One region of the Pseudomonas sp. GCEP-101 genome, then DNA from elsewhere that is predicted to be linked to it. Evidence: riboswitches for the same ligand, from Rfam matches in the RefSeq annotation. Region 1 holds a riboswitch; each other region holds the start of a gene.
What was found. A riboswitch is a leader RNA that binds a small molecule or an ion and turns the genes downstream of it on or off. The one in region 1 is predicted to bind cobalamin.
Positions count from the first base shown of each region.

Region 2: another riboswitch for cobalamin. It lies ahead of N0B71_RS15015 (TonB-dependent receptor plug domain-containing protein); the one in region 1 lies ahead of N0B71_RS12375 (TonB-dependent receptor domain-containing protein).
Region 3: another riboswitch for cobalamin. It lies ahead of N0B71_RS11750 (CbtB-domain containing protein); the one in region 1 lies ahead of N0B71_RS12375 (TonB-dependent receptor domain-containing protein).

Region 1 is NZ_CP104011.1:2,697,706-2,702,501, reverse strand. It holds gene dxs (1-deoxy-D-xylulose-5-phosphate synthase) at 216-2,126, shown strand; cobalamin riboswitch at 2,181-2,344, shown strand; gene N0B71_RS12375 (TonB-dependent receptor domain-containing protein) at 2,450-4,306, shown strand; gene N0B71_RS12370 (HAD family hydrolase) at 4,592-4,796, opposite strand, start outside.
Region 2 is NZ_CP104011.1:3,284,411-3,289,206, reverse strand. It holds gene ddlA (D-alanine--D-alanine ligase) at 1-237, opposite strand, end outside; gene N0B71_RS15025 (ABC transporter substrate-binding protein) at 331-1,209, opposite strand; gene N0B71_RS15020 ((2Fe-2S) ferredoxin domain-containing protein) at 1,341-2,042, opposite strand; gene N0B71_RS15015 (TonB-dependent receptor plug domain-containing protein) at 2,042-3,997, opposite strand; cobalamin riboswitch at 4,091-4,297, opposite strand; gene N0B71_RS15010 (VOC family protein) at 4,367-4,795, opposite strand.
Region 3 is NZ_CP104011.1:2,571,732-2,576,527, forward strand. It holds gene cobN (cobaltochelatase subunit CobN) at 1-755, opposite strand, end outside; gene cobW (cobalamin biosynthesis protein CobW) at 945-1,997, opposite strand; cobalamin riboswitch at 2,233-2,427, opposite strand; cobalamin riboswitch at 2,499-2,712, shown strand; gene N0B71_RS11750 (CbtB-domain containing protein) at 2,817-3,005, shown strand; gene N0B71_RS11755 (CbtA family protein) at 3,171-3,875, shown strand; gene N0B71_RS11760 (cobalamin biosynthesis protein) at 3,952-4,368, shown strand; gene cobM (precorrin-4 C(11)-methyltransferase) at 4,365-4,796, shown strand, end outside.

The DNA.
Region 1 (4,796 bases):
GGCAAACCGCCGCCGGTCGGTAGTGCCGTCTACCATGGCGTCTCGCGCCGGCGACCGCTTGCGCGCAATCGCCAGTGCCGACGACGATTTCGGCACAGCCCGTGGGCCATTTCCCGACTATCCGGTCGTCCGAAGGATTGGCCCTACGTTGCTTGGGCCATTCCAGCGCATCAGGTAAACTTCCGCATCTTTGCCTTCTCATAACGATCAGCCTGATGCCCACGACGTTTCACGAGATTCCCCGCGAGCGCCCTGCCACGCCCCTGCTCGACCGCGCCAGCACGCCGGTCGAGCTGCGTCGCCTGGGCGAAGCGGAGCTGCTGACCCTCGCTGACGAACTGCGCCAGTACCTGCTGTACAGCGTCGGCCAGACCGGCGGCCACTTCGGTGCAGGCCTGGGCGTGATCGAACTGACGGTCGCCCTGCACTACGTCTTCGATACCCCGGACGACCGTCTGGTGTGGGACGTGGGCCACCAGGCCTACCCGCACAAGATCCTCACCGGCCGCCGCGAGCGCATGGCCAGCCTGCGCCAGAAGGACGGCCTGGCCGCCTTCCCGCGCCGCTCCGAAAGCGAGTACGACACCTTTGGCGTCGGTCACTCCAGCACCTCCATCAGCGCCGCCCTGGGGATGGCCATCGCCGCCCGCATGCAGGGCTCCAGCCGCAAGTCGGTGGCGGTGATCGGCGACGGCGCACTGACCGCCGGCATGGCCTTCGAGGCGCTCAACCACGCGTCGGAGGTCAAGGCCGACATGCTGGTGATCCTCAACGACAACGACATGTCGATCTCCAACAACGTCGGCGGCCTGTCCAACTACCTGGCCAAGATCCTCTCCAGCCGCACCTACAGCAGCATGCGCGAAGGCAGCAAGAAGGTGCTCTCGCGCCTGCCCGGCGCCTGGGAGATCGCCCGCCGCACCGAGGAATACGCCAAGGGCATGCTGGTCCCCGGCACGCTCTTCGAGGAGCTGGGCTGGAACTACATCGGCCCCATCGACGGTCACGACCTGCCGACCCTCATCGCCACCCTGCGCAACATGCGCGACCTCAAGGGCCCGCAGTTCCTCCACGTGGTGACCAAGAAGGGCAAGGGCTTCGCCCCGGCGGAAATCGACCCCATCGGCTACCACGCCATCACCAAGCTCGAACCCGAGGGCGCGCCGGCCCACGCCGTGCCGAAGAAGGCCGGCGGGCCGAAGTACTCCAGCGTGTTCGGCCAGTGGCTGTGCGACATGGCCGCGCAAGACCCGCGCCTGGTCGGCATCACCCCGGCGATGAAGGAAGGCTCCGACCTGGTCGCCTTCGCCGACAAGTTCCCGGACCGCTACTTCGATGTCGCCATCGCCGAGCAGCACGCCGTGACCCTGGCGGCCGGCATGGCCTGCGATGGCGCCAAGCCCGTGGTGGCGATCTACTCCACCTTCCTGCAGCGCGGCTACGACCAGCTGATCCATGACGTCGCGGTGCAGAACCTCGACGTGCTGTTCGCCATCGACCGCGCCGGCCTGGTGGGCGAAGACGGCCCGACCCACGCCGGCAGCTTCGACCTCTCCTACCTGCGCTGCATCCCCGGCATGCTGGTGATGACCCCCAGCGACGAGAACGAACTGCGCAAGCTGCTCACCACCGGCCATCACTTCGAAGGCCCGGCGGCGGTGCGCTACCCGCGCGGCACCGGCCCCAACGCCACCATCGAGGCGGCGCTGGAACCGGTCGAGATCGGCAAGGGCGTGCTGCGCCGCGAAGGCAAGGCCGGCAAGGTCGCCTTCCTGGTGTTCGGCGTGCAGCTGGCCGACGCGCTGAAAGTCGCCGAGCAGTTCGACGCGACGGTCGCCGACATGCGCTTCGTCAAGCCGCTGGACGAGGACCTGGTGCGCCAGCTGGCCGCCAGCCACGAGCTGCTGGTGACCGTCGAGGAGAACGCGGTGATGGGTGGCGCCGGCGCCGCCGTCAGCGAATTCCTCGCCCGCGAGAACCTCCAGCAGCCGATCCTGCACCTGGGCCTGCCGGACTACTACGTCGAGCACGCCAAGCCGGCGCAGATGCTCGCCGAGTGCGGGCTGGACGCCGCCGGCATCGAAGCGGCGGTGAAGGCACGGCTGGAGGCGCTGGGCAAGCGCTGAGACCGATCGGCGCATCCCTCCTCCGGAGTATTGCCAGTGACGGGCGCACCGACTAAGGTGCGCCCGTTTTCGTTCGAGGTAACGGGAAGCAGGTGAGAGACCTGCGCTGCCCCCGCAACGGTAACCGACGCGCCCCTCGCGGAGCGCAGCATCGCCATGAGCCACTGCACGATTGCGGGAAGGCGGCGATGTGACGTCGGCAGCCCGGAGACCGCCCTCGACACGCCCCGACAGGTGTTGCGGAGGGCCGCACCGTCAAGTGCGGCCCGCCGCCCTTGCCACGCCCTCCTCGAAAGTCATCCGACCGCTTTTGAGGACGCTCCATGAAACTGACCCGACTCGCCCTGGCCACCAGCCTGCTGCCCGGCATGGCCTTCGCCGCTGGCGACATCTACACGCTCTCCGACCAGGTGATCACCTCCGCCCGCCAGGCCCAGCCGCGCGCCGAAGCCACCTCGGCCAACAGCGTGTTCACCCGCGCCGACATCGAACGCCTGCAGGTGCGCAGCGTCCCCGCCCTGCTCGCCCGCGTGCCCGGCGTGCAGATGGGCAGCTCCGGCGGCGTGGTCTCCTACTCCGTGCGCGGCGCCAGCACCGCGCAGACCCTGGTGCTGGTGGACGGCCAGCGCATCGCCTCGGCCAGCAGCGGCATCGCCCGCCTGGACTACCTGAGCATCGACAGCATCGAGCGCGTCGAAGTGACCCGTGGCCCGCGTTCCGCGCTGTACGGCGCCGACGCCATCGGCGGGGTCATCCAGATCTTCACCCGCCGCGGCGAAGCCGGCCTGCACCCGGAAGTGCGCCTGGCCGCCGGCAGCCACGGCACCTTCGAGCGCAGCCTGAGCCTCTCCGGCGGCAACGAGCAGACCCGCTACAACCTCGGTGGCAGCCTCGACGAAAGCCAGGGCTGGGACCGCACCAGCGATAACGTCGGCGCCGACAGCGACGACGACGCCCAGCGCAACAAGGCCGTGCACCTGAACCTGGACCACCGTTTCAGCGAAGACTGGAAGGCCGGCCTGAACCTCAACGACCAGCGCGGCAAGAACGAATACGACGACGCCTACAACGTCGAACCGGGCTCACCCCGCGACGAATTCCGCGTCAGCAGCTACAGCGCCTACCTCGACGGACAGCTCACGGCGATGTGGAACAGCCGCCTGGAGCTGGGCCGCAGCTTCGACCGCAACAAGGCCGTGGGCGCCGCCGACAGCTGGAACAACGGCCTGCTGGAAACCACTCGCCACTCCGCGAGCTGGATCAACCGCCTGCAACTGGACGACGCCAACCAGCTGGCCCTGGGCACCGACTGGTACGAGGACAAGGTCGACGGCAGCACCGCTTTCGCCGACGACCAGCGCAGCAACCGCGCCTTCTTCGCCCAGCACAGCTTCAAGGGCGACAGCTTCGGCACCGAACTGGGCCTGCGCCACGACAACAACCAGGCCTATGGCAGCCAGAACAGCTGGAACGCCGCCTTCAGCCTGCCGGTGGGCGACAGCCAGACCTGGATCGCCAGCTACGGCGAAGGCTTCCGCGCGCCGACCTTCAGCGACCTCTACTACCCCGGCGCGAGCAACCCGGACCTCAAGGCCGAAACCTCGAAGACCTACGAGCTGCAATGGCGCGGGAACATCGAAGGCACGCACCTGGAGGCCTCGCTGTACCGCACCGAGATCGACGACCTGATCGCCTGGGACAGCACCCGCAACCAGCCGGAGAACATCAACAAGGCGCGCATCGACGGCTTCGAGGCCAGCGTCGCCCGCGACGTCCTGGGCTGGCAGGCCGCCCTCGGCCTGAGCCTGATCGATCCGCGCGACCGCGACACCGGCCACACCCTGCCCTACCGCGCGCGGCGCACCCTGAGCCTGGACCTGGACCGCCAGTTCGGCGCCTTCGGCGTCGGCGGCACCTGGCGCGCGGTCAGCCAGCGCTACGACGATGCGGCCAATACCCGCGAGCTGTCCGGCTACGGCGTACTCGACCTGCGCACCAGCTGGCTGGCCAGCAACGAGATCCGCTTCGACCTGAAGCTGGATAACGCCCTGGACCGCGACTACACCCTGGGCGACTACCTGCGCCCGACCAGTGCCGACTACAGTACCAGCGAAGCCCGCCCCTACCGCGAGCCCGGCCGTACCGCCCTGCTGGCGGTGACCTGGACGCCGGAGCTGTAAGGCCCACGCCAGGCCTGCGACGGGCACGCCGAAACCCGGCACGCGCGTAGGAGCGGATTTATCCGCGATGTCCCGTGAGCAGATGATGATCGCGGACGAAGTCCGCTCCTACGCAACGCCCACCCCGTGTAGGAGCGGGCCACGCCCGCGATCGCGCCCATGGGGCGCTCTTACACGGCGTCCGGAGCCGTTCGCGAGCAAGCTCGTCCCTACGAAGAATCGCGCGGCCAGTGCCGGACTGTAGGAGCGAGCTTGCTCGCGAACCCGCACGGCACGGCAGCGGCCTCAGAGCACTCCCGCCAGCCGCCCCAGCTCCGCGCAATCGCGCGCGTGCCAGTCGGTCAGCTCCGGCCAGGGGTTCTCCTGCAGATGGTCCGCCAGGTTCACCAGCGCGCTGTGCGCCCCCGCGGCACGGGCGCACTCGAGGTCGAAACGGTAATCGCCCACCATCAGCATCCGCTGCGGCGCCACGTCCCAGCGCGCGGCCAGG
Region 2 (4,796 bases), 590 kb from region 1:
CACCACGGCCAGCTCGCGGTTGGAGCGGTTGAGGGCGATCAGCGCCGGGTTCTCCTGGTTGAGCAGGTAGTCGGAGGCATCGTTGAGGTGCCAGCGGCCTTCCTTGTCGATGCCGATCAGCACCGGTTCGAAACGCTCGCGGTCCAGCGCGTCGACGATGTTCTTCGCCGATTGCAGGGACACCTCGTGCTCCGCCGAACGCCCACCGAAAATCACCCCAACGCGCACCTTGCCCATGACAGCCTCCACCTGATCGATGGGCGCTTTCTAACACGCGCACCGGTGCTTGGGTAGGAACAGTGAGCGGCGAACAGACGAGCCGCGCCGCCCTCAGAAACCGTTCAACGCCTGCGCCAATTCGCGGGCGGCCTGGCCGCTGTGCACGCCGGGGAACAGGTGGGTGAAGGGCAAGGCCACGAAGCGACCCTCGCGCACCGCGCGCAGGCGCGAGAGCAGCGGGTCGGCACGCAGCGTGCGGATCTTCTGCGCGGCCGTGGACCAGCTCGCGTCGGCCAGCAGGATGACGTCCGGGTCGCGCGCCAGCAGTTGTTCGGTATTGGCGGTGAAGCTGCCCAGGTCGACGTCCTCGAACAGGTTGCGGGCGCCGGCGGCCTGCAGCAGCTGGGTGACGACGCCACGCCGCCCCTGGCTGGCCAGCCCGTTGCTGGCGCTGTCGAGGTAGAAGACGTCCAGCGGCTGCCGGCGGGTGGAAAGGCGCCGGGCGTCGGCCCGTTCGGCGCGTTGCCGGCGGATCAGTTCCTGCGCCCGTTGTGGCTCGTCGAGCAGCTTGCCCAAGGTGCTCAGGTCCGTCTCGACGCCCGCGAACAGATCGTCCTGCCACACGCCGCATCCGGCCTCCAGCAGGTAGCTGGCGACGCCGTGGCCGGCCAGTTCCCCGCGGGACAGGTTGCCCAGCCGGAACGCCGAGGCGAAGCCGGCCACCACCAGGTCCGGGCGCTGCGCGTACACCGCTTCGGCCGAGGGATACAGCCGCGCCAGCAGCGGTACGCCGCGATAATGGCCGTCGCTGACGTCCAGGTCGTCATCGATGTAGGCCACGCCGATCAGTCGCTTTCCGGCGCCCAGCTCCAGCAGCAAATCGGCGGCGTGCTGGTTGAGGGCGAGGATGCGCTGCGGCGGGTGATCGAGCTGCCAGGTCTGGGCGCAGTTGCGGTAGTCCTGTGCGGCGGCCGTCGTCGTGGCAAGCAAGATTGCGAACAGCAGCGCCCCCTGTAGGAGCGGGCCACGCCCGCGATCGCGCGCATGGCGCGCTCCTACCTTCGAGCCACTGTGCGTCAAGCGGTTCGCGAGCGAGCTTGCTCCTACCAAGAGCAGGCGCCTCATGGCTCGTCCACCCGCAGCTCCGCCACGGGCACGCCATCGCGCAGGTGCTCGGCCACCACCCGGCACACCTGCTCGTCGCTGCGCAGGCCATACCAGACCCGCTCGGGATACACCGTCAGCAGCGGCCCGCGGTTACACGGGAACTGGCAGCCGGTGCGGGTCAGCAAGGCGCCCTCGGCATTCTCGTGCAGATCGAGGCGGACCAGCTCGCGGCGCAGGGTCTTCCACAGTGGCAGCGCACCGCGGCGCACGCAGCGCGGCCCGGTGCAGAGGAACAGGTGACGGCGGTGCGGCGGCGGCGCCCGCCAGTCCGGCTGCGCGGGCACGGCGCCGACGTCCCGGCACTCCAGCCGCTGCGCCGGGTCCTCGATCGCCGCCAGCACCGCCGCCGCTTCCAGCCCGCGCCGGCCCAGCGCCGAGGCGGTGACGTTCGCCACCGGCGCCTGCGGATAATGCGCCTGCAGCGCCGCCACTTCGGCGCACAGCCAGTCGAGGTAGGCGCCATCAGCGCTCGGTTCGAGGTCCACCAGCAGCACGTCTTGACGCTCGGCAAACCCCGCGCGCAGGCGCGTCCACAGCCCTTCGAAACCGTCGCCGGTGTCGACGCACTCGACATCGGCCAGACGCGTCGACACCTCGCGGAGCAGGCGCTCGCCCTGGGCGCCGGCCAGCGGGCCGACCAACAGGATGGCCTTCATCAGAAGCTGAAGGTGTAGCGCAGCTCGGCCGTGCGCGGCCGGCCAAGGTTGTCCACCTGGCGGAGGCCGTTGCTGGTGCGGCCGGTGGCGTAGTCGCGGTCCAGCAGGTTCTCCAGCAGCAGGCTCAGGCGGTGTGCGCGGGCGGCATCGAGGTAGCGGTAGGCGTCGCCGTCGAGCACCGTGTAGTGGCCGTAGTCATCCCCCTGGGCGCTGACGATGGAGCCGACATAGCGCGTGGCAAGCCCCGCCCCCCACTGGCTGTCGTCGTAGCCCAGGCGCAGGCGGGCGAAGAACTGCGGGATGTTGTTCACCGCCACGCCCTCGCGGCTGTCCACCAGGTTGCGCGTGGCGTCGGCCCAGAGCTGCCAGCGCCGACCGAGCTGCCACTGGCCGCTGGCTTCGGCCCCGCGCACGGTGATCTCGCCGTTGCCGTTCACCCACTGGTCGCCGGCGAGGGTGATGAGGTCGGTGATCTCGCGGCGGAACAGCGTGACGCTGCCGCTCCACGGCTGGTCGAACAGCTCGCCGGTGTAGTCCAGGCCCAGCTCGGCGTTGCGGCTGCGCTCGGGCTTGAGGTCGCGGTTGCCGACTTCCTCGCCCGGTTCGTTGACGAACAGCTGCTCGGCGGTGGGCAGCTTGAAGGCGGTGCCGAACTGGCCGCGCAGCTTCAGCTGCCGGGTGAGGTCATAGAGCGAGGTGAGCATCCACACGGTGGCGCCCTCGCCGCCGGCGATCGCCTCGCGGCGCACCCCCAGGCTCGGGTGCCAGTCGGGCAGCGCCGCGATGCTCGGCCGCAGTTGGGCATAGAGCGCGTGGGACTCGGCCTGCTGGTTGTCGATGATCAGCACATCGTCCTGGCCCTTGTACCACTGGTTGTCATTGCCCAGGACCAGTTCGTGGCCGCCCGCCAGCGTCGCCTTGCCTTCGAGCTGCGCGCCCCAGTCGGTGAAGCCCCAGTAGTCGTTGTGGTTGAGCACCTGGGTGCCGCCGCCCTGCAGGTTGTAGACGCGGTCGTAACGGGTGTCCCAGTCGTTGAGGTGGGTCTTGGCGAACCAGCTGAAGTCGTCGCCGACGCGCTGCTGGAAGGTCGCCGTGGCGATCTGCTGCACGCGGTTGTTGCGGGTGTGGCGGTTGGCGGTGGGCCGGGCGAAATCCAGCGCGGCGTCGGCATTCTGGTAGAACAGCTCCAGCCGCGAGGCCTCACCGATGGCCTGGATGGCCTTGGCGCCGAACACGTTGACGTCGTAGGAGCGGCGCTTGTCGCTCAGCGTGTCGGTCATGTCGCGGTCGCGGTACGGCTGGTAGCCGTCGGAGCGGTTGTGGCTGACGTAGGCCATCAGCCCGAGGTCGCCCAGGCCGGTCTGCACGATCTGCTCGGCGCGGGCGTCTCCGCTGCGGCCCTTGAAAGTGTCCAGGCCGAGGTTCACTTCCCCGGATGCCACGCGGCTGCGCGCGCTGCGGGTGATGATGTTGATCACCCCGGATACCGCCTGCGTGCCAAACAGCAAGCCCTGGCCGCCCTTGAGCACCTCGATGCGCTCCACCGCGGTGGTCGGCAGGGTATCGAGGTAGATGCCGCCGTAGAGGCGGTTGTTCAGGCGCACACCGTCCAGCAGGATCAGCGTGTCGTCGTTGCGTCCGCCCAGCAGCGAGTAGGTGCCGTAATCGAACGGGCCGTTCTTCGGCGCGACGAACAGGCCGGGCACATACATCTGCAGCACGCGGGTGAGGTCGGCGCCGGGGCCGGCGCGTTCGATCTGCTGGCGGTCGATGACCTCAAGCCGGCTGCCGTAGCGGGCCATGTCGGCTACCGTGGTGGATTCCACCGATGGCGCGCTGACGACTTCGTCGGCCAGGTCCAGTGGCGCCGCCGCGAGCGGCGAGCCGAGCGTGCAGAGGAACAGAACGGGACTCCAGCGCAGCGCGCGCCGGTTCAGGTCGGGAGAGTGTTGCAAGGTGATCGCCTCGAAATCGGGATTTCGCAGGCGGCGCAGCGAGGCCCGGAACGAGCGCGCCCGGGGACCGGCTCACGCCCGCCCACCGCGGGTTTGCCAAACAGGTTCCAGGCCGGTCTCCGGGCTTGCGAGGGTCGTGGAACATCCGCCTTCCCATGCCTGAGCACAGTGGCCTCGTGGATGCTCCGCTCGCTTACCGTTGCGGGGGCAGCGCCGGACTGATCGCACGAAGGCGACGCACCGGCTTCCCGTTTCACCCCACGCACGGCGGCGGGGGGCACCTGAAACGGGAGGCATCTGAACATCGGCTGGCGGAAAGCGTCAAGCGCGGGGGTTGGGCAGGATGTTGCAGGCGCGGCGCGGGCGCCCTCAGTGCCAGGGATCGTAGGTGCCGAAACTCCAGATGTGCCCTTCCGGGTCGCGGCAGGTGAAGCCCTGGCCGCCGTAGTCCTCGTCCTTGATGTCGATGACGATCTGCGCGCCGGCGTCGACGGCCGCGCGATACACGACTTCGGCGTCTTTCACCACCACGTAGATGCTCTGGGTGCAGCCGCCGATCTCGTCGGGCTGGCGCATCAGCCGGCCGTATTCGTTGTCGTGCAGCGAGCCGAGCATCACCAGCCCGCTGCCGTCGGCCAGGGCCAACTGCGCGTGGGCGATACCGCCGTGGTCATCGGCGACCACCAGTTGCCGCTGGAAGCCGAACGTGGCGCACAGCCAGTCGATGGCCTGGGGCGCATCGCGGTAGCGCAGGCAGGGAATGACGCTGGGGCGGGTAACGGGAAAAGGTGTGGACATG
Region 3 (4,796 bases), 130 kb from region 1:
GTTTCCACCGCGTCCAGGCAGGCGGCTTCCTTGAGGCTGGCCACGGCGATGGGCAGCGGGTTGATGCCCTGGGCCTGCAGGCGTTCGCAGAAGGTGTCGATGAAGCCGGTGTTCGCTGCCTGCAGGTGGGTGCGATAGAACAGCAGCGCGGCGACCGGGCAGGCGGGGTTCCAGTCCGCCTGCCAGCGGGCGAGGTCGCAGCTGCCGACGTGCGGGTGATAGACCGCCACGCGCGGCAGCGTCCGGGGTTCGCTCCACGCATAGTCGCGTTGCAGGTGTCGGTCGGCCAGGCAGGCGAAGAACTGCCGTGCGTTGTCCATGCCGCCCTGGCGCAGGTACTGCCAGAGGCGCTCGGCATCCTGCGGCGCGACGCTGCACAGCGCGCTGAGTTCCGGGTCGGGCTTGTCGTCGCCCGGCACCGCGATCAGCGTGGCGCCGCGCTCGGCCAGCGCCGCCAATTGCTCCATGCCGTAGCGCCAGTAGCCGACGCCACCGTGCACCGAGATCAGGATGACCTTCGCGTGCTGCAGCACCTCGTCGACGTAGAGGTCCACCGAGGCGTGGTTCTGCAACTGCATGGGGTTGGCCAGGCGCAGGCTCGGGTAGTCCTCCGGCAGCGCGCGTGCGGCCTCGGCGAGCAGCGCCAGGTGCGAGTCGCCGCTGCAGAGGATCACCAGCTCGGCGGGCGTCTGGGCCAGGTGGGCGATGCCGTCGTCGGGGACGAAGCCGCCGGGTTGGGTGCGCAGCAGGTGCATGAGGCTTGCTCGGTTTTCGGTTTTTCGTAGGAGCGAGCTTGCTCGCGAACAAACCTCCGCAGCGGGGCTGCGGTTCGCGAGCAAGCTCGCTCCTACAGGGGGATTGCACGGTCGTAGGATGGGTGGAGCGCAGCGATAACCATCATTGGCGGTGGGTATCGCTGCGCTCCACGCCACCCTACGACGTCATCAAGTCAGGGCGGTACGCAGCTCGTTGGCGATGACGGCCTGATCCAGCTCCTGGCCGATCACCACCAGGCGCGTGCCGCGGGGCTCATCACTGCGCCAGGCGCGGTCGAAGTGTTTGTCGAAGCGCTTGCCGACGCCCTGTACCAGGAGGCGCATGGGCTTGCCGGGAATGGCGACGAAGCCCTTGATGCGCAGGATGGCGTGACGCTCGACCAGCGCGCTCAGCGCATCGAGCAGGGCACGCTCTTCCACTTCCGGCAGGTCGACGTGGAAGGAGTCGAACTCGTCGTGGTCGTGGTCTTCATGGCCTTCGTGGTCGTGGTGAGTGGGGCGGCTGTCGATGTGCAGCTCGGCCTCGGCGTTCAGGCCCAGCAGCACGGAGAGCGGCAGCTGGCCGGAGTTGGCTTCGACGATCTTCACCGCCGGCGGCAGCTCCTCGGCGACTTCGGCGCGCACGCGGGCCAGCGCCTCGGCATCCAGCAGGTCGGCCTTGTTCAGTACCACCAGGTCGGCACTCGCCAACTGGTCCTCGAAGAGCTCGTGCAGCGGCGATTCGTGGTCCAGGTTCGGGTCCTGCTGGCGCTGCTGGTCCACCTGCTCGGGGTGGGCGGCGAAGGTGCCGGCGGCCACGGCCGGGCTGTCGACCACGGTGATCACCGCGTCGACGGTGCAGGCGTTGCGGATTTCCGGCCACTGGAAGGCCTGCACCAGCGGCTTGGGCAGGGCCAGGCCCGAGGTCTCGATGAGGATCTGGTCGAGGTCGCCACGACGTGCCACCAGCTCGCGCATCACCGGGAAGAATTCTTCCTGCACGGTGCAGCACAGGCAGCCGTTGGCCAGCTCGAAGACGCGGCCGACCGCCTCTTCTTCGCTGCAGCCGATGGAGCACTGCTTGAGGATGTCGCCGTCGATACCCAGCTCGCCGAATTCGTTGACGATCACCGCGATGCGGCGGCCTTCGGCGTTGTCCAGCATGTGGCGGAGCAGCGTGGTTTTGCCGGCGCCGAGGAAGCCGGTGACGATGGTGACGGGGAGTTTGGCCAGGGTTTTCATGCGCGCCTCGCAAGCGGGAGTTGGAAGGCGGATGAAGGGCGCGCGCGCGGGTTCGCCGCGCAACGAAGGTCGCCACCGGATCACCCCGCCCGGTTGTCTGTTCATAACGAACCGGTTCCGGATCTCGCGAGCTAGAGCCAGGCAAGGCGGAGGGTCGTCGGGGACGCGGAGTTGACTGTAGTCAATGAGCAGTCCACGACGATCCTCCCACGCAGCATGGCCGACGCGCAGCAGATCGAAAACCAGTCACGAGGCAGGTCTCCTGGCTCACAGCCCTGTCGTGTTCCTTCGCCTTCCCGCCGTGGTCGGCAGTGGCGTGTGAAAGAACAGGCTGTTCACAGTTGCGGGGGCAGCCGTGGCGCATCCGAAGATTTCCACGTTCCCTCTTAGCTCCGGCCAGCGCCGGAGAACCTCGAAGGGAGGAAGGCTACGCAGCGTGAGCGGGGCGGTCAATCGCCGGGGATCGGTTCGGCCGTGGTTGACGCTGCCGGGCGGTCGTGGTCAGCTAGCGCGGTTCCAGGTGTCTCGCGCCGACGCGCGCGAGGTGAAACGGGAAGCCGGTGCGTCCGCAAGGACCAGTCCGGCGCTGCCCCCGCAACGGTAAGCGAATGAAGGGTCATCGGTAGCCACTGTGCTCGCGCATGGGAAGGCTGACCCGCCCAGCCAGCCGGCTGTCATCGCAAGCCCGGAGACCGGCCTGGAATCCTTCGTTTTTGGCAAACCCGCGGTGGGCGGGCGCAGGCCGTGGCGCGACCGATCCGGCGCGTTCGAATGCGTTCAACCTCTGCGTTCTCTACTCAAGTTTCAGAGGGAACGTTCATGTCCAGCAGCATCCTGGCGCAACAGGCGTCGAGCACTTCCATCCCCCTTTCCAAGCGCATCAGCCTGGCCATCGGCGCCAGCCTGCTCGGTGCGCTGCTGGTGTATTTCGCCGGCTTCTCGCATCTGGAAGCGGTGCACAACGCCGCCCACGATACCCGTCATAGTGCGGGCTTCCCCTGCCACTGACGCGGTTCTGAGTTCAATCGGCTGCGCGTCGGCCGGGCTGCGCTGGAAAATCGCCGTGGACTGCTCATGGACAGCAGTCCACTGCGCGTCCCCGGCGATCCTCCGCCTTGACTGGCTCTAGCTCGCTCGATTCGATGGCTCGCAGAAGAAAGAAGGAAAGAGCGAATGATCAAACGTATCGCCCAGACCGCCGGTTTCGCCGGTCTGATCGCGGCGCTGGTGCTGACCGTGGTCCAGCTGCTGTGGGTGTCCCCGCTGATCCTCAAGGCGGAGACCTACGAAAAGTCCGAACCGGTGGCAATGGCCGAGCACAGCCACGAGCACGCTGAAGGTGCCGTCGCCGACCATCACCATGATTCGCAAGCCTGGGAGCCGGAAGACGGCTGGCAGCGCATCCTCTCCACCACCGGCGGCAACCTGGTGGTCGCGGTGGGCTTTGCGCTGATGCTGGCCGGCCTGTTCACCCTGCGCGAGCCGGGCAAGACGTCCGAGGGCCTGTTCTGGGGCCTGGCCGGCTTTGCGGTGTTCACCCTGGCGCCGTCCCTCGGCCTGCCTCCGGAAGTCCCCGGCACCGCCGCCGCCGACCTGAGCCTGCGGCAGACCTGGTGGATCGGCACTGCCGCTGCCACCGCCGCCGGCCTCGCTCTGCTGGTGTTCGGCCGCCACTGGGCGCTGCGCAGCGTTGGCCTGGCCTTGCTGGTGGTGCCGCACGTGATCGGCGCGCCGCAACCGGAGGTGCACTCCAGCCTCGCGCCGGAAAGCCTGGCCCACGAGTTCATCCTCGCCTCGCTGGTCACCAACGCGGTGTTCTGGGTGGCGCTGGGGCTGGTCGCCGCCTGGCTGTTCCGCCGATTCACGCCGCAGGCCTGATCCGGGGGCTATGCTCGACCCCGCAGCCGGCCCGGCCGCTGCGGGGTTTTTATTGTCATCTTCAAGGAGAGCGACCATGACGCTGGTTGCCGGCCTCGGTTGCCGCCGTGGCTGCCCGCTCGATGAACTGCGCGCGTTGCTGCAGGCCACGCTGGCCGAGGCGGGGCTCGACGAGTCGATGCTCACTGCCCTGGCCAGCGCCACGCTGAAGGCCGACGAAGCGGGGCTCAGCGCCCTGGCGGCGGCCCTTGACCTGCCGCTGGTGCTGTTCACGCCACAGCAGCTGGCGGCCTGCGAAGCGCGCCTGGGCGACCCTTCCGACAGCGTACGCGCCGCCACCGGCACGGCCAGCGTGGCCGAAGCCGCCGCGCTGTTGCAGGCCGAGGCCCAGGCCGGCGCACCGGCCCGCCTGCTGGTGGGCAAGCGGCGCAGCGAGCAGGCCACCTGCGCGCTGGCCTTCATTCCCGTCGAATCCGCACAGGAGCAGCCATGACGGTCTATTTCATCGGCGCCGGCCCGGGCGACCCGGAACTCATCACGGTGAAGGGCCAGCGGCTGATCCGCTGCTGCCCGGTGATCCTCTACGCCGGTTCGCTGGTGCCGCCGGCCGTGCTGGAAGGGCATCGCGCCGAGCGCGTGGTGAACACCGCCGAGCTGAACCTGGACGAGATCGTCGCGCTGCTGGCGCAGGCTGACGCCGAGGGCAAGGACGTGGCGCGGGTGCATTCCGGCGACCCTTCGCTGTATGGCGCCATCGGCGAGCAGATCCGCCACCTGCGGGCCCGCGGCATCGCCTACGAGATCATCCCCGGCGTCACCGCCACCTCGGCCTGCGCGGCGATCCTGGGGTGCGAGCTGACCCTGCCGGATATTTCCCAGACACTGATCCTCACGCGCTACGCCAGCCGCACGCGCATGCCC